DNA from 2 places in the Pseudoalteromonas sp. J2K-J599 genome. Region 1 is predicted to be linked to the other one. Evidence: riboswitches for the same ligand, from Rfam matches in the RefSeq annotation. Region 1 holds a riboswitch; the other holds the start of a gene.
What was found. Region 1 has a riboswitch for cyclic di-GMP ahead of AC5NT5_RS06850 (hypothetical protein). Riboswitches for the same ligand answer to the same signal wherever they lie in the genome.
Positions count from the first base shown of each region.

Region 2: linked by a shared signal. The riboswitch ahead of AC5NT5_RS00420 (hypothetical protein) and the one ahead of AC5NT5_RS06850 (hypothetical protein) in region 1 are both predicted to bind cyclic di-GMP.

Region 1 covers NZ_CM200271.1:1,500,539-1,511,944, forward strand. Annotated here, with positions in the region: gene AC5NT5_RS06830 (DUF2937 family protein) at 1-329, opposite strand, end outside; gene AC5NT5_RS06835 (RNA polymerase sigma factor) at 603-1,169, shown strand; gene AC5NT5_RS06840 (FecR family protein) at 1,166-2,245, shown strand; gene AC5NT5_RS06845 (TonB-dependent receptor plug domain-containing protein) at 2,255-5,290, shown strand; cyclic di-GMP riboswitch class I at 5,483-5,566, shown strand; gene AC5NT5_RS06850 (hypothetical protein) at 5,625-7,355, shown strand; gene AC5NT5_RS06855 (ferritin-like domain-containing protein) at 7,402-7,845, opposite strand; gene AC5NT5_RS06860 (LysR family transcriptional regulator) at 8,023-8,961, opposite strand; gene aceK (bifunctional isocitrate dehydrogenase kinase/phosphatase) at 8,981-10,699, opposite strand; gene AC5NT5_RS06870 (DUF4124 domain-containing protein) at 10,803-11,282, opposite strand; gene AC5NT5_RS06875 (DUF3413 domain-containing protein) at 11,369-11,406, opposite strand, start outside.
Region 2 covers NZ_CM200271.1:74,121-85,526, reverse strand. Annotated here, with positions in the region: gene AC5NT5_RS00430 (hypothetical protein) at 1-348, opposite strand, end outside; gene AC5NT5_RS00425 (S9 family peptidase) at 409-2,484, opposite strand; gene AC5NT5_RS00420 (hypothetical protein) at 2,622-3,185, opposite strand; cyclic di-GMP riboswitch class I at 3,282-3,369, opposite strand; gene AC5NT5_RS00415 (cytochrome b/b6 domain-containing protein) at 3,458-4,114, opposite strand; gene AC5NT5_RS00410 (AzlC family ABC transporter permease) at 4,223-4,927, shown strand; gene AC5NT5_RS00405 (branched-chain amino acid transport AzlD family protein) at 4,924-5,223, shown strand; gene AC5NT5_RS00400 (glutathione peroxidase) at 5,297-5,794, shown strand; gene AC5NT5_RS00395 (PA3496 family putative envelope integrity protein) at 5,913-6,098, opposite strand; gene AC5NT5_RS00390 (YggN family protein) at 6,486-7,280, shown strand; gene AC5NT5_RS00385 (aminotransferase-like domain-containing protein) at 7,519-8,961, opposite strand; gene AC5NT5_RS00380 (DMT family transporter) at 9,064-9,993, shown strand; gene AC5NT5_RS00375 (diacylglycerol/lipid kinase family protein) at 10,026-10,901, opposite strand; gene AC5NT5_RS00370 (hypothetical protein) at 11,227-11,367, shown strand.

The DNA.
Region 1 (11,406 bases):
CTGATCATAGTAAATATATACGGAGATTTCTCAAACCTATTTACGGCTATCTGTAAATCTTGCTGTCGCTCGTAAAGAGTACTGATATTACTTGCCCCTTTGTTCACAATTTCATCATCAATATTTTGATAGTGTTTTATTAGCTTAGTTAAATCATTATTGAAATACTTAGCTGCATCGCTTTTAAAAGGCGCAACGGCATTATTAGCTTCAATTAACTGGGCTGATAATGCTTGGCCAAAGTCACTTACAAATGCAGGTATTTGCACTCCAAGTAGTAAACCGAATGCAAAGAAACTAAGTCGTATATAATCTAAAAGTTTACTCATTTATCTTCCTATGCATTTAAATAACCCAGAATTAACATTTGAGCTTGTTTTTATGTCAAAAACTCGTAATCTATTGGGGCGTGTTAACCTTTGTGGATTGAACCCAAAGGGCAGCGCATGTTTGGCATTTATGCTGCGTTATCACTTATTTATGGGGAGTAACCACACTACATAGGCTCTGCCTTGCCTAAATACCAAACGTACTGCTGCAAATTCAACCACGAAAGGCCAACACGCCCTAATAATAAAAATAACAACAGGTGGATGTTAAGGATGACGAAAAAAGTAAAGTTCACGTCAACATTTGTTGATATTTCTAAACAGCTCAAACGTTTTGTATCGCGCATTGTTCAACCCGACGATGTAGAAGATATTGTGCAAGAAACTTTTGTAAAAAGCTATGAAGCTGATTTAAAACAAGACATCCAGTTTACCCGCAGTTATATGCTAAAAACAGCAAAACATCTAGCACTCAACCATATAGCTAAGTGGGACAATAAATTTAATGATTCGTTAGAAAACGATAACGAATTGCCCGTATTACTCAAATCAATGAAGCTCGAAGACGAATACACATCTAAAGAGCGTTTTTTACTTTTTTGTAGAGCTACTGAGCAACTAAGCTCATCGATTCGTAAATGCTTTATATTAAAAAAAGTTTACGGTATGAGCCAAAAAGAGATAGCAGACCAAATGCAGTTAAGCCAAAGCACTGTTGAAAAACACATTGCCAAAGGATTGTTACAAACCATGTTATACATGCGTGAACATGAGCAAAGCCCTCAAACGAACCTTAAAGCTCAAGCACATCCTATATCAGTTAAGAGGGTCGCAGAATGAGTAATGTTCATCAATTTAATTCAAAAGATTTAATCTTAGAAAAGTCATGTGATTGGATAAGCGCGATTGATCGTGGTTTAACTGATGATGAAAAAGAGCAATTTAAATTATGGATGATGCAAAGCACTGCACATCAAGACTCTATATACGAGCTTGCTCAGCTTTGGGATGAGCTTTCAGTATTAAACGAATTAAGTCATTTATTTCCTCAGCGCAACAATACTAAAACATCAAAAAACAAGTGGATGTTTTCTTACTCAATTGCAGCGAGTTTGTTTGCAGCGTTAATGGTATGCAGCTACTTATTAATTAACTTAGAAAATGGCTACAACCAAGAGCTTGCTAAAGTTAATTACACTAAAATTTACAAAACAAAAGTAGGCGAGCAAGCAACGTATGTATTGCCAGACGGCACCATAGTGCAGCTTAATACTAATAGCTTACTAGAAGTTGCTTATAGTAAAGGCCGCAGGCAGTTATTACTTAGTCGTGGAGAAGGGCGCTTTAATGTAGCAAAAGATGCCACGCGTCCGTTTAGTGTTATGGCTGGTGATAAAAGTTTTACCGCGTTAGGCACGGTATTTAATGTACAACGCAATACTTCATCAGATTTAGAACTGGTGGTTACTGAAGGCAAAGTGATGATCACTGATCCAAGTGTAGCGGTTGATGCAAATGACTTTAAAGATTATCAACTTGCAGATAATAGCACGAAAAAAATTCGTCAAATTAATGCCAATATTGTTACCTCAGGCGAAAAAGCAGTTATTGAGCAAAGTGTTACAAAACCAATTACGCAGCTTTCAATGAACGACGTACAACGCGATTTGGCATGGCAAAACGGGATGCTTATTTTTAATGGAGAAGAGCTAAGCGATGCTTTAAATGAAGTAAGCCGCTATACAGCCACACGTTTTGAGCTTTCATCAGCTGAGCTTGCCAGTATTAAAGTGGCTGGAGTATTTAAAGCCGGTGACGTTGAAGGTTTACTAGAAAGTTTACAAACTAACTTTTCGATTGATCATGAGCGTTTAGGTGAGCATGTAGTAACGCTAAAACACCATACAGAATCATAAGTAGACGTTATGCAAATCAAACTAATGTTAGGTAAAGTTACATCAATAAAGATTGAACGTAAAAAAAACATTAAAAAAAAGAAACAAACCCATAGAGGATTTTTGTTTGTCAGCTGTTTATATAAGTTGCGCAGTAACCAAACGCATTTATTGAGTGGATTTAGTGTGCTTGCACCGGCTATTTTTAGTTTAAGTGTACAAGCAGCAACACAAACCACTGGGCAAATGGTGCAATTTGATATAAAAGCGCAGCGAGCAGACAAAGCCTTAATTGAATATGCTAAACAAACAGAGCAAACCGTGGTGTTTTCTTATGAGTTGGCAAAGCAGTATGACGCAAATTCAGTTTATGGATTTTACACTCAGCTAGGTGCTCTAGAGGCATTATTAGGTGGGACTGAGCTCGATGCGGTTGTTGATCAAAATGGTTTACTGAGTATAAAACTCAAACAAATCAACAGGAATGATAACAACATGATGAAGCTTTCAGCGGTCAGTGCAGCAGTATTACCAGCTTTACTTGCAGTAAATTCGCAAGGTGTAAACGCAGCAGAAGAAGTCGCTCAAGAAAAAATTGAAAAAATTGCTATTGTCGGTAGCCGTGTAGCAGGACGTTCAGTTGAAGATTTACCCGTTCCAGTAGATATCCTAAGTGCAGAAGCGCTTGAAAATACGGGCCAAACAGAAGTTGGTCGTATGCTACAGTCTATCGCCCCTTCATTTAACTTTTCAAGCTCTGCAATTAGTGACGGTACTGATGCTTTAAGACCTGCGACACTTCGCGGTTTAGGTCCCGATCAAACATTGGTGTTAATTAACGGCAAACGTCGTCATCAAGCAAGTATTATTCATATTAATGGCTCTGTTGGGCGTGGTACCGCAGGTACTGACATGAATGCAATTCCAGCTTCTGCAATTAAACGCATTGAAGTATTACGTGATGGCGCTGCTGCTCAGTATGGTTCTGATGCAATTGCAGGTGTTATTAATATTGTGCTCAAAGATGGTAGCGAAGGTGGCAAAGCGGCTATTAACTACGGTCAATATTCTGAAGGCGATGGCGAAACCATTAACCTTGATTTTAATAAAGGCTTTGCGCTAGGTGATGACGGTTATTTAAATACAACTATTAATTACCGTGACCGTGCACCGACTAACCGTGCCGGTTTACATGGCTCTTGTCAGTTTTATGGTTGTACAGAACTAAGTGACGGCACTTTACTTGCTGGTGATCCGCGTGAGCTGACAGCCGATCGTGATACCTTTAGAATTGGTGATGCTGACTCTCAGCAGTTTGGTTTAACAATTAATACCGGTTACGAGTTAGGTGATGGCGAGCTTTACGGCTTTATTACTTACTCAACACGTGAAAATGAGTCGGCTGCATTTTTCCGTCATAATGCAAATGCAGGTGGTAACCCAGTTCTACAAGATAACGATGCGACGATTCCGCTAGGTTTCTTACCAAAAATCAACACAACTATCGACGATATCTCGTACAACTTTGGTTATAAAACTGAATTTGATAACGATGCAAGCCTTGATTTATCTTACACCTATGGTGAGAACAGCATTGATTACACTACAAGTGACACTATCAATGCCTCATACGCTAACTTTTTACGTTATGACCAAGGCTTAAGTGCAGCTGATATTCGTACAACTATTCCACGTGAAGCGTACGCTTACGGCATGGAATTATCACTGCAAACAATCAATATTGATTTTACGCAAAACTTTGATGATTATTCGTTAGCAATGGGTGCTGAAATACGTACTGACGAATACCGTATTTTAGAAGGTAATGAATATGCGTACCGCGATTACGACACATTAAATGGTGTAAGTATTTACAGCGGTTTAAGTGGCGGTGTTGGCTCTGAAGATGCATCGGGTGGTTCACAAGGTTTTGGTGGTTCATCACCTGCGTCTTCAGTGGATGAGTCACGTGATGTAATTTCATTTTATGTAGATGCAGAATCTTATGTAATTGAAGATGTGATTTTATCTGGTGCACTTCGCTACGATAACTACAAAGGTTTTGGCGATACAGTAAACTTTAAACTTGCTGGTAACTGGTCTATTACCGACGATATTTCATTACGTGGTGCATTAAGCTCAGGATTTAGAGCGCCTTCAATGCAGCAGCTTTACTTTAATAACGTAAGCACACAATTTGTTGTTGATACTAATGGGAATTTAGTTGCAGAAGAAGTTGGTACATTTAGAAATGATTCAACACTTGCGCAAAGTTTAGGTATTCCAAAACTTAAAGAAGAAAAATCACAAAACCGTAGTTTAGGTATTGTGTATAACGTTACCGATAATATTAATGTAACCGTTGATTACTACTCGATTGATATTGACGACCGTATTGTAATTAGTGATCGCTTAGGTAAAGGGTTATCTACAAGCCTTGATGCAGCACTAAATAGTGCAGGTGCTGGCGTAGGGCAGTTTTTCTTAAATGGTGCTGATACAGAAACTCGTGGTGTTGATTTTGTAGCAACGTGGAACACTGAAGGTTTAGGCGGCACGCTTGATTTTACACTTGCAGCTAACTTTACCAAAACAGATGTTGTATCGTTATTTTCTCCTGCTGGCTCAAGCCTTGAGACGGTAAAAGTAGAAGATATATTCTCAGCTGAAGACATCTCTATTATAGAAGAGTGGCAACCAGAGGACCGTATTAACTTAAGTGCACTTTATCAACGTGATGATTGGACTGTTAACCTGTCACTTAATCGTTTTGGTGAATACACAGTAGAAGATGGCGGTCGTCAAACGTATGGTGCAGAAATTTTAACTGACGTTAAAGTTAACTACTTCGTTACTGAAGATTTATCAGTAAATATTGGTGCAAATAACTTGTTCGATGTTTACCCAGATAAAAATGAAATAGGTAACTCTCGCTCAGGTACTATTGTGGATGCTAGTGGCAACACAGTAATAAGTAGCTCAGGTGTGTTTGACTACTCACGTCGTTCGGCTCCATTTGGATTTAACGGTGCTTACTACTACGTAGGTGCAGAATACCGTTTTTAATTAATAACCTCCCTTTTGTTATTTAACTCAAAGGGCCGTAAGGCCCTTTTTTTGGTTTTGTAACTTACTAATATAGAAGTGAATTGCTTTTTACTAATGATTTATGGTTTTCTTTAGTTGACATTAAGTACTAAAGGGTTAGAATTTCACTTGTTCTGATTGTTTTTTAAACATGTCGGATAAGTTTATTAACATTAATTTCGGCAAATTCACTGAAAGGTGAAGACGCAAAGTCTCCGGTCTAAGGGCTCAGCCTATGATAGCGGGACCGCCTCATACATATATATTGTGTGCAGTAAAGCGTCATGCCATCTCACTTGGAGATCGTGTGAGTATGATGAAGATCAAATTAATACTTACCCTTTTACTAATATTTTCGTTTAGTATTAAAACTGTTTTTGCTGATACCGCTATAAAGTTTAACGGCGTCAATAGCTTTGCTAGCTTTGATGTTTGGCAGCCCACCGGTCCATTCAAAATTGTAGTGTGGCTTGGGGAAACACCCAATGACCCTTCCAAGAAAACCTATTTACTTTCTAACTCAAATACAAAAGAATTTTTACTATTTAATCAGTCAAGTATACAAATGAAATTTGGAGACAAATACCCCGGCGTCTGGAATAAGTTAAACTTTTATCAAACACGTTTTTTAGAAGTTACAGTAAAAAATGGAGAGCTAATAGCTTCAGACGGATTAAAAAGTGTTTCAGTTAAAAAAGACTTTATTGTTCCTACTGATGTATCATTTAATTGGTTATTTAGGAGGTCAAATAAATTTTCTGAGGGAGCTCTTCAGGGACTAGGCTTAATAGACCTGAATAACATTGAAAATAGCCGTAATTTTGGCATAAGTGACAGAGGGGAGCCGCAACTTATCTCCGCAAACCAGGACTCATTCTTTGAATTACATAACATTACATCTGCTGATTTAATAAGCGGTTTAGACGTTCCTAACCCTAAAGTTTCTGATGTAGATAATGTTTCAAGTTTAGCTGAACTGATATTTGCAAAGTATCCGGGCAATCCAATGATTAATAATGAGTCTAATACAGGCAATGAATATGCTTGGAATGGGTATTATTGGTTACGTACTTATCTGCATTTCTATAATGTAACCAATAAGCTCAAGTATTTAGATATGGCTATTGAGTTAGCTAACAAAATGCTTAGTGATACGGATTTGGTGAGAAGTACAAATGGATTTTCAGCAACAAATAGCTATAAGCGGGCACCTAAATTATTCTTAAATGAAAGAGATGAAATTGCCCCCGGCTGGGAAAGATCACTCTCTGATTCGAGTATAACTGTTTTGACGGATGGTATGATTTTAAACGGTGTTATGCGTATAGTTGATATAATAAAAACTCAAAAATTATCTGATTATTATAACTTTGCGGACATTTCTATATTAGCCGCCCAAAAGATAGTAGACAGCCATGACAGCTCGTATAGCGTTAGTAAAAACTCTTCGATTAAAGGAAGTTTTTACTACGTGAACCTTTACAACGATAACTATGGTGATTCTGGTTTATATAGTAATCCTTTAGCCCATAATCATAACCTGACAATGGCAACAGCGATGCTGTATTTAGATAAATGGAGTGATAGACCTGATTTTTATAAATCAAAAATAATGGGTATTATAGATTTTTTTACTGAAAATTTAGAGTACCAAGATGATGGCACGTGTACATGGAATTATAATTGGGATCGTCGAGGTCCATCATACGAGAAATATGAAGATATTAATCATGGACATATTGATGTTGGCTTATTTGTTGTAGCTGATGAAGAGGGGTATTTTAACAACTTAGATATTATGAATTGCTTAGCTAAAACAGCGGTTGAACGCATTGCCATTGGTCCAGGTCCTATTCCACAATTTGTAACCGGAGAAGGTATTAGCAGTAAAGGTGAACAAATTGCATTCTCATATGATTGGCGTGAATTATCTAAGTTTGAACCTTCAATCATAAATCGTTCAAATAATATTATGAGGCATGCAGTGAGCAACATCACTTGGTTCAGGCAATATGCAGCTTTAGCTATGACCTTAGAAAATTAATTTAAATATGGCTTAGTTGAAATAACTAAGCCATATTATAATTGACTTAATTTTTTTGCATACGGCTCATTTCTGCATGGCAGCTTTGCATTGTTAATAATGTTTTAGCCAGTGCAGCTTCGCAGTCAGCTGGTTGCGGTTTATCCATTGCTGCTTTAATTTCTTCAAGGGTTTTATCTTCTACCTCTTCAAGCTCTTTTACATACGTGCTGTCGTTGTGAGAGGTGAAAGTAGTCAATAGGGCTGTGTACGCACGTCGTGCTTCAACTGCGAAAGATGAGCCATCTTCGCGTTCGCCTTTTTCATTAATTGCATATGGCTGCAAGCGCTCAACACTCACTTTTCGGGCATCTATCATACGCTGAAAAAGTGCACCAATAGCAGGGTCTTCAATTTTTTCCTGTGCTTTTTGATAAAAATCGATGCCGCTGTTCATAACTTGAATGATGTCAGTAATATGATTTACTTCTGATCCTTGATGGGTGTTCATAATGACCTCTTTAATTAAATGAATGTATAGTTCAATTTAATAAAAGCAATGTATGTTCCACGTTTCAATGGTTATGTAGTTATTTGATTTTATTGAATTAATTTCATCTCAGTAGGGTGCTAAGTTAACAGGCAAAAAATTAACCTAGCAATTTTTACATTATATTGTGTAATAAAGTTATTTTAGCTCTTCAGCTACTTCAGCTACTTTTTGACGTAACCAAATGTGACTCGCATCGCGATGTAACAGTGGGCTCCAAATCATATCAAGCTCAAAAGGAGGAATTGGAAATGGTGGCTCTAAAATTTTAAGCCCCGGATCATCTAAATATATATTTGCGGCTTTTGAAGGAAGGGTCGCAATCAAATTTTTCTCTTTAGCTAAATGAATTGCTACATGGTAGTTACGCGTAAAAGTGGCAATATTACGATGCTTACCAAAGTGAGCAAGTGCTTCGTCAACCCAGCCAAGTTTTTGCACATCTTTAGGGTCCATGCCCACACCTACACCAAAACCTGTTTTACTCACCCATATATGGCGTGCTTTTAAATAGCTGTCGAGGCTAAAGTTTTCAATTATAGGGTTATCGGCTTTTACTAAGCAGCAAAAACTATCTTTCCAAATACGTTTATGATGAAAAGACTGCGGTAAGTTTTCAAAACGGTTGATTGCCATATCTACTTTACCGTTTTCTACATCATGAAAGGTGACATCACTTGGTGTGAGTATATCTAAAGTAGTATCGGGGGCTTCTTCGTGCAATTTACTTAAAAGCTTTGGTGCTAATGTACTTGCAGCGTAATCACTGGCCATTATTCTAAACACACGCTTACTTTGGCTTGCCTCAAATTCTCGATTAGGAGCTAGAGTTTCTTCAAGGGTCATTAATATGCCACGAATAACGGGTTGTAACTCCAAAGCACGCTCGGTAGGCACCATACCATCGCTGGTACGAACTAAAATAGGGTCGTTAAATAAGTTACGAAGACGTTTAAGGCCATTACTCATTGCAGGTTGCGTTATACTCAATTGATTAGCAGCGCGTGTTACGTTGCATTCTCGCAGCAATGTATCGAGGTAAACGAGTAAATTTAAATCTATTTTACTTATATTCATTGTGTGTGTCCTTTAGCGCTTACCAGTGGTGAATAAAGCGCTGTGCTGTCGGGTATGGGTAAATATGACTTACCTGACCATTTTTTATATTTTGTTGTGCCTGCTTCCAAAAGCTAACATCTATAAGCTCAGGATGAGTGCTGAGTAAAAACTTTTTATACATAGGGTTTGGCATTACAAATGTACAAAGTTGCTCAGGAAATACGTCCTGTGGTGCAACAGAGTAACTTTGTTCATCCATTAAATAGTCGTCATAGCTCTTTGCTTTTGGTAATGCTCTAAAGTTCATATCGGTTAGGTATTGAACTTCATCGTAATCGTAAAAAATAATACGTTTGTGCTTACTTACACCAAAGTTTTTTAAGAGCATATCACCAGGGAATATATTAACAGCAATCATTTCTTTTAGGGCTTGCCCATATTCTTCAATCGCGTCGGCGACACTTTCTTCATCAGCATTTTCTAAAAACAAGTTAAGAGGTGTCATGCGCCGTTCAATATACAAATGCTTGATGATCAACCAATCGCCCTCAATTATCATTGATGAGCCAATTGTTTTATGTAATTGCGCAAGTAAATTACTATCAAAACGCGCTAAAGGAAATACGACGTTAGAATACTCTATGGTATCGGCCATTCTGCCAACGCGATCATGATTTTTTACCAGTTGATAACGCTTTAATACGGTATCACGGCCAAAGGGTTTACTCTCACCAAATTTGTCTTTTATTACTTTAAAAACATAGCCAAATGAGGGGAGGGTAAATACCATCATCACCATACCGGGAGTCCCCGGTGCAATTGTAAACTCATCACTAGAGTGAGATAAATGATTTAAAAACTCTCGGTAAAACTCAGTTTTACCCTGCTTATGAAAACCCACTGCGTTATAGAGCTCAGCAAGTGTTTTGTTTGGCATAAGTTGATTTAAAAACCGAACAAGTGCTGAAGGTGCGTGAGTCTCTACCATAAAGTAGGCGCGGGCAAAGCCAAAAATAACACGCATTTGAGATGACTTAGTTAAAAGTGCATCTAAATATAATCCGTTATCTTCATCGTGTAATACAGCGATTATGAAGGGCTGAACCCCACTTTTTGAAACAACACGACCAACAATATAGGCTGCTTTATTACGATAAAAAGGTGTGTGTAAAATATCAAAGCGCATTTGCCAAGGTTGGTGATGTGTATCGGGGGCTTGTTTATAAAAAGCTTTAACAAGGAGGCGGATATCACGCTCTAAATTTACAAATGGGGCCTTAAAATCAAAATGACTAATAATGCGTTTTATTGTTGGTTTGAGGCCATCAACTACAGGAAAGTATGTTCTATATTCTGCTTCTACAGGCACTGAAGGAGCATCTTTTAAGGTTGCTTCTACAAATATAAAGTCATTATGAAAATAGCGCCTATGGTACAGCCGGCAAAATACAGAGTTATAAAAAGTTTCGGCGAGCTCTGCTTGGGGATGAAAACATAAAAAATGCTGATATATCTTTTTAACCTCAAGCCATAGGCTTTCATCGAGTTGTTCGGTTGGGGTTTCTTTTTTTAACGCTTGCGTGGTTTCGTTAACACGATCATCATAATAGCTGATACGCAAACGGCTGATATCATTAATTGCTTGCCAATCTTTTTTTGCAAAGGCAAGAGGGGCTTTGGCTGTTGTTTTTTGAAATAACTGATAGTGCCTTTTAAAACCCGTTAAAATTAATTCAGCAATATGGCGAGGTTGCATTTGCACTCCTTAAAAGTCCCTAGAGTTTATACTCTATTGTGTTAAGGGTATGTTATTTTAAGTTTAAAACCAAGATAAATGTTACTTACTAACTAAGAGTAACTTATTGGAATTGAGCTATCTTTTTTTCGAGAATTTTAATTTGTTTAGTCACAGCCGATACGTTTTTCTTATATGTTTTATTAATTATTTTTAGTTTTTTAGCAATGTCTTTAGTAATACGCTTTTTATCATCAATGGCTAAGATATGATTTAACCGCTCTTGTTGTTTGTATTCAGCACGCTCTTTATTACGATCAAGTATTGTTAGTTTATGGTTATTACTGCGAAGCTCTGCCTGTAAGCCAGATAGAAGCCTTTCACGCTCAAGTTCGTTTAGTTGTTTAGTGTAGTCAACCTTAGGACCAGAATACTGATTACCCGTTGTGTTAACTTTATAAGTCGTTGCTTCGTCGTCACAGGGGAGTTGAGAAAAGACAGTGCCTTTTTCTGTTACACATTTGTAGTAAGTGGTATCGCTAAAGCTAAAAAAACTGATAAGTAAAAAGCTAGAATGGAGAATATAATGAGAAGTTTTAAACATACATGTCATCCTTGGTTTTTATATCTAACAACAATATAAAACTATAACCTAGCTTGGTGGTATATCAAGCTAGGTTAGGATAACTGTTATTGGGTAAAGGTTTTGAGCTTTTTAATACTCTGTA
Region 2 (11,406 bases), 1.4 Mb from region 1:
GTCGGTATCTTTATAAAAATTAACTTCTACATCGCTATTTTTCCATACTTTTTCAAACATATTTTTAGCTATGATATTAATGTTTATATAGTCAACTCGTTGATAGCCACGTTCTTTTACACCGGCAAAATAGGTCTCTAATGAATCAAGGCCATCCAAAGTTAACAGCTCAAACTCTCTTAAATTAACAACCACATACTTAATTGTATTCTCAGGGTGAGTGCTCAACTCCTGAACAACGCCATTAGTTAACAGCGTAATGCCTTCATTGTTAAAGCTCCCCTTTAATTCTAAATACATCTGAGGGGGCTGTGAACAAATCTGAAATTCACCATGTGCTCCAAACATAAATCGCCTTACATATATCAACTTCTATATATAGGATAATACAATTTTCTGATTTTGCAGTTAATTTAATAAAGCAATAAAAAAGGCCATTTCGAGTGCTTTTTCCTCTAAACTTTTAAAGCGACCTGATGCACCACCGTGCCCTGCATCCATATCGGTTTTAAAGACTAAAAGATTACTATCTGTTTTAAGCTCACGCATTTTTGCAACCCACTTCATAGGCTCCCAATACTGCACTTGCGAGTCATGAAGACCGGTAGTAACGAGTATGTTCGGATAGTTTTGTGCGCGAATATTGTCATACGGCGAGTAAGCTTCAATTACATCATAAAACTGAGGCTCATTTGGATTACCCCATTCATCGTATTCATTTGTTGTGAGCGGAATACTCTCATCAAGCATCGTGGTTAATACGTCTAAAAATGGTACATGACAGCCAACACCGCAATATAACTCTGGTGCTTGGTTTACAACCGCCCCCATTAATAAACCACCAGCACTGCCGCCTGAGGCAAACACCTTGCTGCTATCACAATAGCCTTGTGCAACAAGCGCTTTTGTCACATCAATAAAGTCACTAAAGCTATTTTGTTTATGCTCTTTTTTACCTTGTTCGTACCACTCGCGACCTAGCATTTCAGAGCCTCGAACATGTGCTATTACATAAACAAAACCACGATCGAGCAAGCTCAGCGATGAACTTGAAAAACTTGGATCAATCGTATAGCCATACGCACCATAGCCGTATTGAAATAACGGATTTGAGCCACCTTTTTTAAAGCTGTCTTTTCGATAAACAACTGATACGGGTACTTTAACTCCGTCGCGAGCAGTTACCATTAATCGCTCAGACTGATAGTCATCGGCATTAAAACTACCGAGTACTTTTTGCTGTTTAAGTAGTGTTTTTTCGCCAGTTGCTAAATTAACATCATATAAAGAACCTGGTGTTGTTAAACTTGAGTAATAAATACGCGCAGTGCGTGTGTCTGGCTCTGGGTTCATTGCTATTGCAGCATAATAACAAGGATCGGCAAACTCAAGTGCCATACGATCCCCTTGCCTATTAACAACTACAAATCGAGCTTGCCCTTGCTCGCGTTCACTCAATACTAAAAAGTCATTAAATAACTCTACACCTTCAAGCAGTACATTCTCTCTGTGAGCTGTATGCTCAACCCATTGTGTTTTATCAGCAATTGTTTCGTTTGTTGCCGTCATTAATCTAAAGTTTTTAGCTTGCCAGTTAGTCACAATATAAAATGTGTCACCTAGCTTATCTACGTCAAACTCGTGGCCATCTTCACGCGGCATTAATGCTTTAAATTCGCCAGTGGGCTTATTAGCATCAAGCACCCATGTATCGTTGGTCTCTGTCGATGCTAAATCAACAATAATTAAGCTTTCATCGCGGCTTTTACCAAGCCCCATAAAAAAGCTGCTGTCTTGCTCTTCGTAGACCATTACGTCTTGGTTTTGCTCGCTGCCAAGCTCATGCCTAAATACTTGGTATCCTAATAGCGTTTTTAAATCTTTTTTTACATAAAAAACAGTTTTATTGTCGTTAGCCCAAACAACTTGTCCTTCTGTATTTTCAAGCACATCAGGAAGCATTTCACCGGTCGCTAAGCTTTTAAAGCGAACATTATAAATACGACGACCTTCAGTATCTTCAGAGTAAGCCATAAGCTGCTCGCATGGACTTAGTGCGACTTCGCCCAGCTCAAAAAACTCAAATCCTTCAGCTAAGACATTCACATCGAGTAAAAGCTCTTTATTATCGGCCTTTATGCTCGTACTTCTATAGTGACGCGAGTATTCATCATCACCACGAACTTCTGAGTGATACCAGTATTTCCCGTCTTTAACGGGTACCGAATTATCATCTTTTACAATGCGTGCTTTTAACTCTTCAAAAAGTGTATTTTGTAGTGGCTTCATAGCAGCTAACTGTTCATCGCAGTACGTATTTTCAGCATGTAAATGAGCAAGTACTTGCTCATCCTGGCGATCGTCATCACGCATCCAATAGTAATTATCAGTGCGTATTTTATTATGAGTACTTAATGTATGGGCTTGCTGTTTAGCAATCGGGAAATTAGGTAATAAACTTAAAGAATAGTCAGGACGAGACACAACAAAACCAATTAAAAAAATAACGTGATTTACAGTTTATCATAAAAATAAAAAAGCCCATCCAATAGTTGGATGGGCTAAAACGGTAAACGCTTCATTACTAAAACCGCTATACCTTTGGGAAGATAATTTAAGCTTTATATTTGCTGCCAAGCCATAGCCCAACTTTGTCCAATACCGGGCTCGAACATAAACTTTTTATCGTCACTCGCGCGGCAAAACTCATTAAATGGCCAAGGCCTACATTGATAAACATGCCCTGTTTTTGGCTGCAATACCTTTGTACCCGCATTATAGTTTTCACAATTTTCAGGGTACACGTAATCATAAGTATCAAGGTTATTAACAACACGCTCATCGCATTTTGCAATACAATGAAAGTCGACGTGTGCTTTACATATACCACTGCTTTGCAAAGCAAAAATTTCATTATTTCTATAGGCTACAATTAAACCCTGTTCGGTCATTTTACCTGCGCTAACCAGAGGAACATGCACATTAATATGCTCGGCAACTAAACGTGGCCATGCGTGAGGCTCACCTTGCTCAAGCGAGGTGATCTTGTAATCAAATGATAAACTAACCAGCTCTCCTTGCATGTCGTAAAAGGTTACACTCACCACATCACCAATAAATAATTGGGTATGATGATTTAAGCAACCTATTGTTGACCACTTTCCACAGGCCAACGACGTATGCATAAACACGGCAACACCTTAAGAGTTACAAAATCTTATCCATACACTATGGATACACAAAAAATACACTGAGGGCAAGTGATACATAACAACACGTTATGCAGTAGTCCCGCTACCATAGCTTTTAAAAAGCCTTAGACCGGAAACTTTGCGTCCTAACCTTTCGGCTAGTTTGCCAGCAATGCGGCGATTATAATTCGACCCCGCATAACAATCAAACAAAAGAATGTAACAAAAAACAAAAACCAACCCTTTAAGATTGGTTTAATGTGTTTTTAACTAAACAAATAAGTTAAAGGCTCTTTCGCCCACGTAAATACCAACAACACCAATAAAGATATAAATATTAACCACGCAGGCCAAGACGCTTTTGTTACTTTAGCCTCAGAGTCATCCGCTTTTAACTCTTTTGAGCCTGTGATCATCGCCTTAACTAGCGGTTTGCCTTTTATTCTATAAATGATAATAGCCAATACGTGTAAGCCAATAGCATAGAGTAAAATGTCAAAATTCAGCTCATGTAGCCAATTGGCAAAATCAATCGTATCGCTAGACACATATTGAGCAAGCGGCCCGTCAGTTAAAATACCATCACTGCTCATTAAGCCACTTGCAAGTTGCGTTATAATTAATATAAAAAACACTATCACCATACAGCTACCGGGTGCTGAATGGCCTAACGAGTCGCTTGGTGTTTTTAGCGCCTTTAAAATAGCACAAGGAGAGTGCAGTAACCCACTTAATCTCGCGGTTTTACTACCAATAACACCCCATATTAAACGTGTTACTATAAGTGCTAAAGTAAAAAAACCAGCGACAAAGTGAAGCTCAATCATGCCCTCTTCAATACTAAAATAAAGCACTGCAATGCTTACAACCAAAAACCAATGAAAGCATCTAATAAACCCATCCCACACTTTTAACGTCGTCATTGTGCCTATCCTTAAAAAAAACAGTATTATTTAATTTGTTAACTACTTTAACATCATAATATTAAGGTATCCTTATGAGCCATTCTACAAGCCGTGAGAGTAAATATCATGCAACCAGTTAAAAAAGCTATTTTAAAAGGCTTTTTAGATATGCTACCACTGTGTTTAGCCGTTGTTCCTTGGGGTATTTTATGCGGCTCTTTAGCGATTCAAAATGGTTTTAGCGCCTTTGAAACCCAAGCAATGTCGTTATTAGTATTTGCAGGCTCTGCACAGCTTGTTGCGATTGAACTTATGGCGGGCAACACACCATTGCTCACAATTTTATTCACAACATTTATTATTAGCTCTCGGCACTTTTTATACGGTTTAGCTGTGCGTCATAAGGTCATTGATCAACCTATGCGTTGGCGCTTACCGGTGAGCTTTGTTTTAACCGACGAGCTGTTTGCGTTTTCTCATCATCGAAAAGCATATAGAACAAAAACACGCTTAATATACGCATTGAGCGCTGGTTTTAGCTTTTATATTGCATGGAATATTTGGACGTTAATTGGCATTGTAGCGGGCACAATGCTGCCCGACTTAACTAATTTAGGGCTCGACTTTGCCATTGCTGCCACGTTTATCGCGTTGGTTATTCCGGGAATCAAAAATTTGGCCTCACTCGTTACGGTAATTGTAGCAGGCGTTAGCGCAACGCTTTTAAAAAGTACCGGATTTGAGTTATGGCTTGTTTGCTCAGCGCTGCTGGCAATGGCCGCAGGTTATAGCACAGCAAGGCTAACCGCTAAAAAGGAAGCAACGCTATGATGACAACTATTTTACTCATGGCGTGCATTACATTTTTTACGCGTTATTTATTTTTACACCGCGCTTTACCGTTTAAAGTAGGTCCTAAAATGCAGCAATTTTTAAGCTTTAGTGCACCTGCGGTGCTTACAGCAATTTGGGTGCCTATCGTGTTTTTGAATGAAGATGGCATTAACTTAGACTGGCAAAACCCTTATTTAAGCGCAGCGATAGTCGCCATCATTGTTGCCTATAAAACACATAATATTTATTACACTACGCTTGCCGGTATGGGGCTATTTCTGATTTTAAATTAGAGCGCTCTTTATACTTTATGAAATACTGTACTCAGGTTAAAATACCGATAACAATAATAAAAAAGACGCCAATATGCACAAATTCCATCAATTAAGCGCAACAAGCTTGCAGGGTCAACCTATTAACTTTAGTGATTTTGAAGGTAAGGTTGCGCTTATTGTTAATACCGCAAGTAAATGTGGATTTACCTACCAATACGAGTCGCTTCAAGCTTTGCATAATAAATATGCCAGCCAAGGTTTAGTTATTTTAGGGTTTCCGTGTAATCAATTTGGTCAGCAAGAACCCGGCGACGCTACACAGATAGAGCAAGGGTGTTTAATTAATTTTGGTGTGAGTTTTTTAATGGCGGCCAAAGTAGATGTAAACGGTAAGCATGCTCACCCAGTCTTTCGTTATTTAAAATCGGCTTTACCTGGTTTTTTAACACGTAAAATAAAGTGGAATTTTACTAAATTTTTAATTGCCGCAGATGGCACGCCAATTAAACGTTATGCACCTTTTACTAAACCCGAAAAGCTAGAACTTACAATTCAAAAAGCTTTAGCACAGGCTAAAAGTACGCTTTAAAAAGTAATAAAGAGGCGCAAGGCCTCTTTATTGCCAATACTATTGAAACTTAAACATACGCATAACTGCACATTTAAACTCTCAATATTAATTGGTATTTTATTTATACTAGTGAAATTTAATCGGTGTAATCGCTTAAATCGTCTTCGCCTAGATTTTTACGCAAGCGTTTTTGCTCAAGGTAGTCTTCCAACTTCTTTTTAACCTTTTGCTTGTTCTTATCGTGTTGATTACGGCCGAGCATTTCGTACTCGTCTTCAACAAAATCGTCATCTAGCGCATCGTAACTAAATGTCTTACCCACAACCCACTCCATAAAGTGTTTGAGACCAACCAAGGATTTTATTATCGCAATAGTCGGTAAAATTAAAATGTTTAACGTCAAAATGCTGTGCAAATTAACATCAAAATAAAGCCACGTGACTACTGTAAATAGTCTTCATGTCAGTAATGTGAATAAATAGCGCTAAATTTGAATTGAGGAAAGTGAGAGTTTTTTATCGTATCGATAAATAAAATTTATTAATTTTTATTAGTTAGCCAATTTGACTAAAAAATAGTTATTTATTAATTGATTTCATTTACTAAAAAACAAACAAAAACAGTTAACCATATGTTTTATATTAAAAAATAAAACTGGCATCAAACTTGTTATTAATTAATCGTCATCAACAAAAAGTAGAGAACAAACATGAAAAAATTACTATTAGTTAGCGCATTAATTTGTCCACCAGCCGCTATGGCTCATAACGATAACGATTCTGCAATTTCATTTAGTAATGATGAATGTAACGTCGAATTTAAAAATGATGTGCGCATTAAGCCAAACGAATTGGAAATTTTTACCGCCAACAATAAAACCATGCAGTTTAATAGCCATGGTGACTTAACCGTAAATGGCGAACTTGTAGCGCTGAATAATTCGCAGCGCGACGCGCTAACCAAGTACTCTGATAGCTTACGCACTCAATTACCTGAAGTAGCTAATATAGCGCTTGAGGGTGTTAAAATTGCAGGAGTAGCATTAGAAGAAGTAGGCAATGCATTTAATATTGACGGTCTTGATAATATGTCTGAGCTTATGGATGACATTAAAATCGAAGTAGAAAACACATTTTACCAGCAAGGTACATTTGTGATGGGCCAACAAAGTTTTAATCAATTTGGCGAAAACTTTGAACAACAATTTGAGCAGCAGATAGAAACAGCGGTTGAATCAGCAGTGATGCAATCAATGGGCAGTATTTTAGTAGCTTTAGGTTCTGAGTTACTTGGTTCAGGCGGTGATATGGATGCTTTTGAACAACGTATGGAAAATATGGGTGCACAAATAGAAGAAAAAGTAGAGCTACATGCAAGCGCACTTGAAGAACGTGCTAACTCTTTATGTGGAAACTTTGCTGATATTGCAAAACAAGAAGAGCAATTAGTAATGCAAGTGCCTGAGCTTAAAGGTTACCAGTTATTTAGCTTTAAGCAAAATTAGTACAGCAAACGTTATTTAACATCCCTTTGGCAGCACTTAAGTTTACTTAAATGCTGCTTTTTTGTATTTCGTTGACTTATACCAACCTGCATAAATCTTTGATCAATTTAACGAATTAAATTGCACTATAACTTCGTTAAAAATTTTTTATTTAGAACAACTAGATACAAAAACTTTTGCCTAGTTCTAGCGTAATTTTCTTAACGTTAAATAGACCCCATATATAAGCAGATTGGTATTACTTTTTAGCTAATAAAGTGAGCTTCCCCAATGTAACTATTGCTTGCTCAATTTGCGCGCTCCATTGCACACCATAACTTAACCTTACACAGCTTTTATATTTATTAGAGGCCGAAAAAATAAGCCCTGGGGTTATGCTAATACCCACTTCAAGTGCAAGTAAAAACAATGTTTGGCTATCGTATTCGCCTCCTAAATCAAGCCACATTACGCAACCTCCTTTTGGATCGCTTATACGTGTATTTTTTGGCATAGCTTGTTGTAAGCACCATCGCATACGCTCTTTGTTATCGCGCAGGCGTTGCCTAAGTACTTTTAAATTTCGGTCGTACTCGCCGCTGGCAATAAACTCAGATAACGTCCATTGGTTTATTAACGAAGCAGAGCAACTTAGTGCTCTTTTATATCGCCTTGCTTGCGTTGCAAATTTACCGGCAATGACCCAACCTACACGATAGCTCGGCGCTGCCGTTTTAGAAAAAGATGAGCAACTAATCACTAATCCTTTTTTAGAGTACGCTAAAGCAGGTGTGCCTCGTTTTGCCGTAAAATATAAATCACCGTATACGTCATCTTCAATAAGCACTACGTCATGACTTTCAAGTAGCTCCACCAGCTGCTGCCTGTTTTCATCTGGCATAAAGCTGCCTACAGGGTTGCTAATTGCAGTCGAGAATAAACACGCTTTTATGTCATGCTCATTCAAAGCGCGTTCCAAATCACTTAACCAAATGCCGTTATCTGGACACAGTGGTATTTCGAGCGCTTTAAGCCCTAGGCTTTCTATTAGCTCTATAATCCCGTGATAACAAGGTGTCTCAATGGCAACTATATCACCTGGCTTTGTCACACATTTAAGCGCAATAGCCATGGCCTCTTGCGCACCATTGGTGATAACAAGCTCGTCCATATCAATGCCAATACCAAAATCTAAATAGCGATGCACTAATTGCTTTTTCAGCGGTACAAACCCATCTGTTGGGCCATAGTTTATGGCTTTACTGCCCGCAATTGTCATTACGCGGCGCATGTTTCTGGCGAGTGCTTTATCGGTAGGTGCTGCGGCAATTGGGTTAGCGATACCAAAAGGGACTACGTTCGCTTGATGAATCGCGCTGTACACCTGCTCTATTAAGGCTTGTTTATTTACCACAACAGGTTCGCGACTTAACTTAACTCGCTTAGGTAAGTTATGCGCGGCGTTAACAGCTTTTAAAAAGTAGCCTGATTTTTCGCGCGCCTCTACTAGCCCTTGATCCTCAAGTGCTTGATACGCTTGTTTTACAGTGGGGATACTTATGCTTAAGTTATCTGCCATTTTACGCAGTGATGGAAGTTTTTCGCCGGGGAGTAAAACTTGTTGAGCACTCATATCCCTAATTAACTGAATAACTTGTTGATATAAAAAATCGTGCCCTTGGCTATTTTTTTGTCTTATCATCACACATCCAATCTGTATAGGTTACATTTTTACTTTTCTGTATATGGTAAGTATACAGATAGGTCTTAAAATAGCCATTCAATCGGGCTTTGAGGACTAACCATGAAAAGTGCAGCGTTATACATTACAACCGTTTTAATTTGGGGTTCTACTTGGTTAGCCATAGAATTTCAATTAGGTGATATTGCGGTAGAGCTATCGTTATTTTATCGCTTTGCTATTGCAGCGCTTTTAATGTGGTTATATGTAGCGTACAAAAAACCGGATATGCGCTTTTCATTAATCGATCATGGCTTTTTTGCTTTATTAGCTCTGTTTAACTTTGGTTTAAATTACTTAATGCTTTACTGGGCACAAAATTACCTAACCTCAGCCATGAGCTCCATTGCCTTTTCGATGCTGCTGGTTATGAACATAGTTAACACTCGACTATTTTTTGGCAAGCCTATCTCAAAACGAATTTATACCGGTGCCGCACTCGCTGTATTAGGTATTGCGTGTCTGTTTTGGCCACAGTTACAGCAGTTCGACTTAAGTAACGGTGCATTGGTCGGGTTACTACTTGCCCTTGGCGGTACCTTTGTGGCTTCATTAGGTAATATGGTAAGCGTTCGTAATTCTCGTAAGCAAATTGGCGTATTGCAGGGCAATGCATGGGGCATGTTATATAGTGCTATAGGCTTAGCTTTATATGTATTAATGAACGATGTGCAATTTAGTGTAAACGCGCCACCGAGTTACTGGTTATCATTACTTTATTTATCAATATTTGGCACCGTAATCGCTTTTGGTTGTTACTTTGCACTACTAAAAAATATAGGCCCCGAAAAAGCCAGCTACGTTATTGTTTTATTTCCATTAGTGGCAGTAACACTGAGTAGCTTTTTTGAAGGCTTTGAATGGCACGCAAATACCTTTGCAGGGTTTAGCTTAGTGCTATTAGGTAACGCCATTGTGCTTACCCCAACAAAACGAATCAACGCCTTTTTAGCTAACAGAGCAATAGCTAAAAATGGCTCCGTCCCCAGTTAGACGCGTTATTAACGCAACTAACGCAAAAGCGCCTACTTTACTGTAGGCGCTTTTTTTATTGGCATATGAAAAAGTAAGGCCTGTCCATGCACACTAACAACTGCAGGAGTTTTACCTATCAGCTCACCATCTGCTTCAATCAATAGCCCTTCAGTATTTATAGAAGCTGTATTTAAGCGACTATAGGTAAGGTTTTTTATATACTCATGACGCTTAAAAAATAACTTAATAAAGCTTATTACATTATAAAAAAGCCCACCCGATCGCATTTGATAACACTCAAGCTGACCATCAGTTAAATCTGCTTTTGGCGCTATTTCTAGCCCGCCACCAAAGTACTTATGATTAGCAAATACAGTAATCAAATTTTGATACTGCCGAGCATCGTTATTAAACGTACCTTGCAACTGCTGAGCTTGATAATAAAATAGCTCTTTAATACTCGTCCAACTGTAATCAAAAGATGAAAAATTAGCTTTCTCGTTAATTGTTTTAATAACATGAGCATCAAATCCGACCCCTGCAATATTAATAAAATAGCGGCTATTAATTTTTCCTATATCAATGGCTGTCGGTGTATTAAATAATGCCTTTCGCCAATCATCTTCTTTGCAATTAAACCCTCTGGAGAAATCGTTACCTGTACCGCAAGGTAATAATGCTAACGAACAGCTGCTCCCTATTAGCGCATTAACCGCCAAGTTCAATGTACCATCGCCACCTAGTGCAACTACTTTGGGAAATTTACTCAGTAACAACCTTATTTGGGCACAGTCATCGTCAAAGCTTCCCGTAGTAGTAAATATACAATAAGAAAAGCCGCGTTTTTTACAGATTTTTTTAAGCCATGCCAATGATTTTTGGCCCTGTTTTTTGATACTTGGTTTAATAATTATTAGTAGTGACAAGCTTTTGTTTCCAGTAATGTATTTTAGAGTGAGATAACAAACGTTTAATTAAATTTTTTTAATCTGAATAAATAATCAAAAAACACTATATAAAATGCATAAAAATAAATTAAAAAACCAAAAACCCCAACATCAAAGGGGTTAAAACCAACCGTCATATAAATAGCTATGCAAAAAAAGTAATACAACTTACTGAATTGCACATTAATAAAATCAATTCAGATTAGTTTAACTAATCCCTCAGGCTCAATTTTTATCGTTGTATTTTTAATCAAACAACGTGCAAAATGCACGCGATTTCAACAGATACAACCGGAGCAAAATAATGAAACCAATTAATACATTAAATCAAACAGCAGCAGCGCAAGTAGCCGTTAAACCAACTAACCGTAAAGCAAGAATGTTAGCTAAACTTAACACGATTGGTAAAAGACTAGCACTTAGCGGTGCAGCTCAATATAAATAATCACCCAACCATGATTATTTTTCGGTGCAGCGAACACTC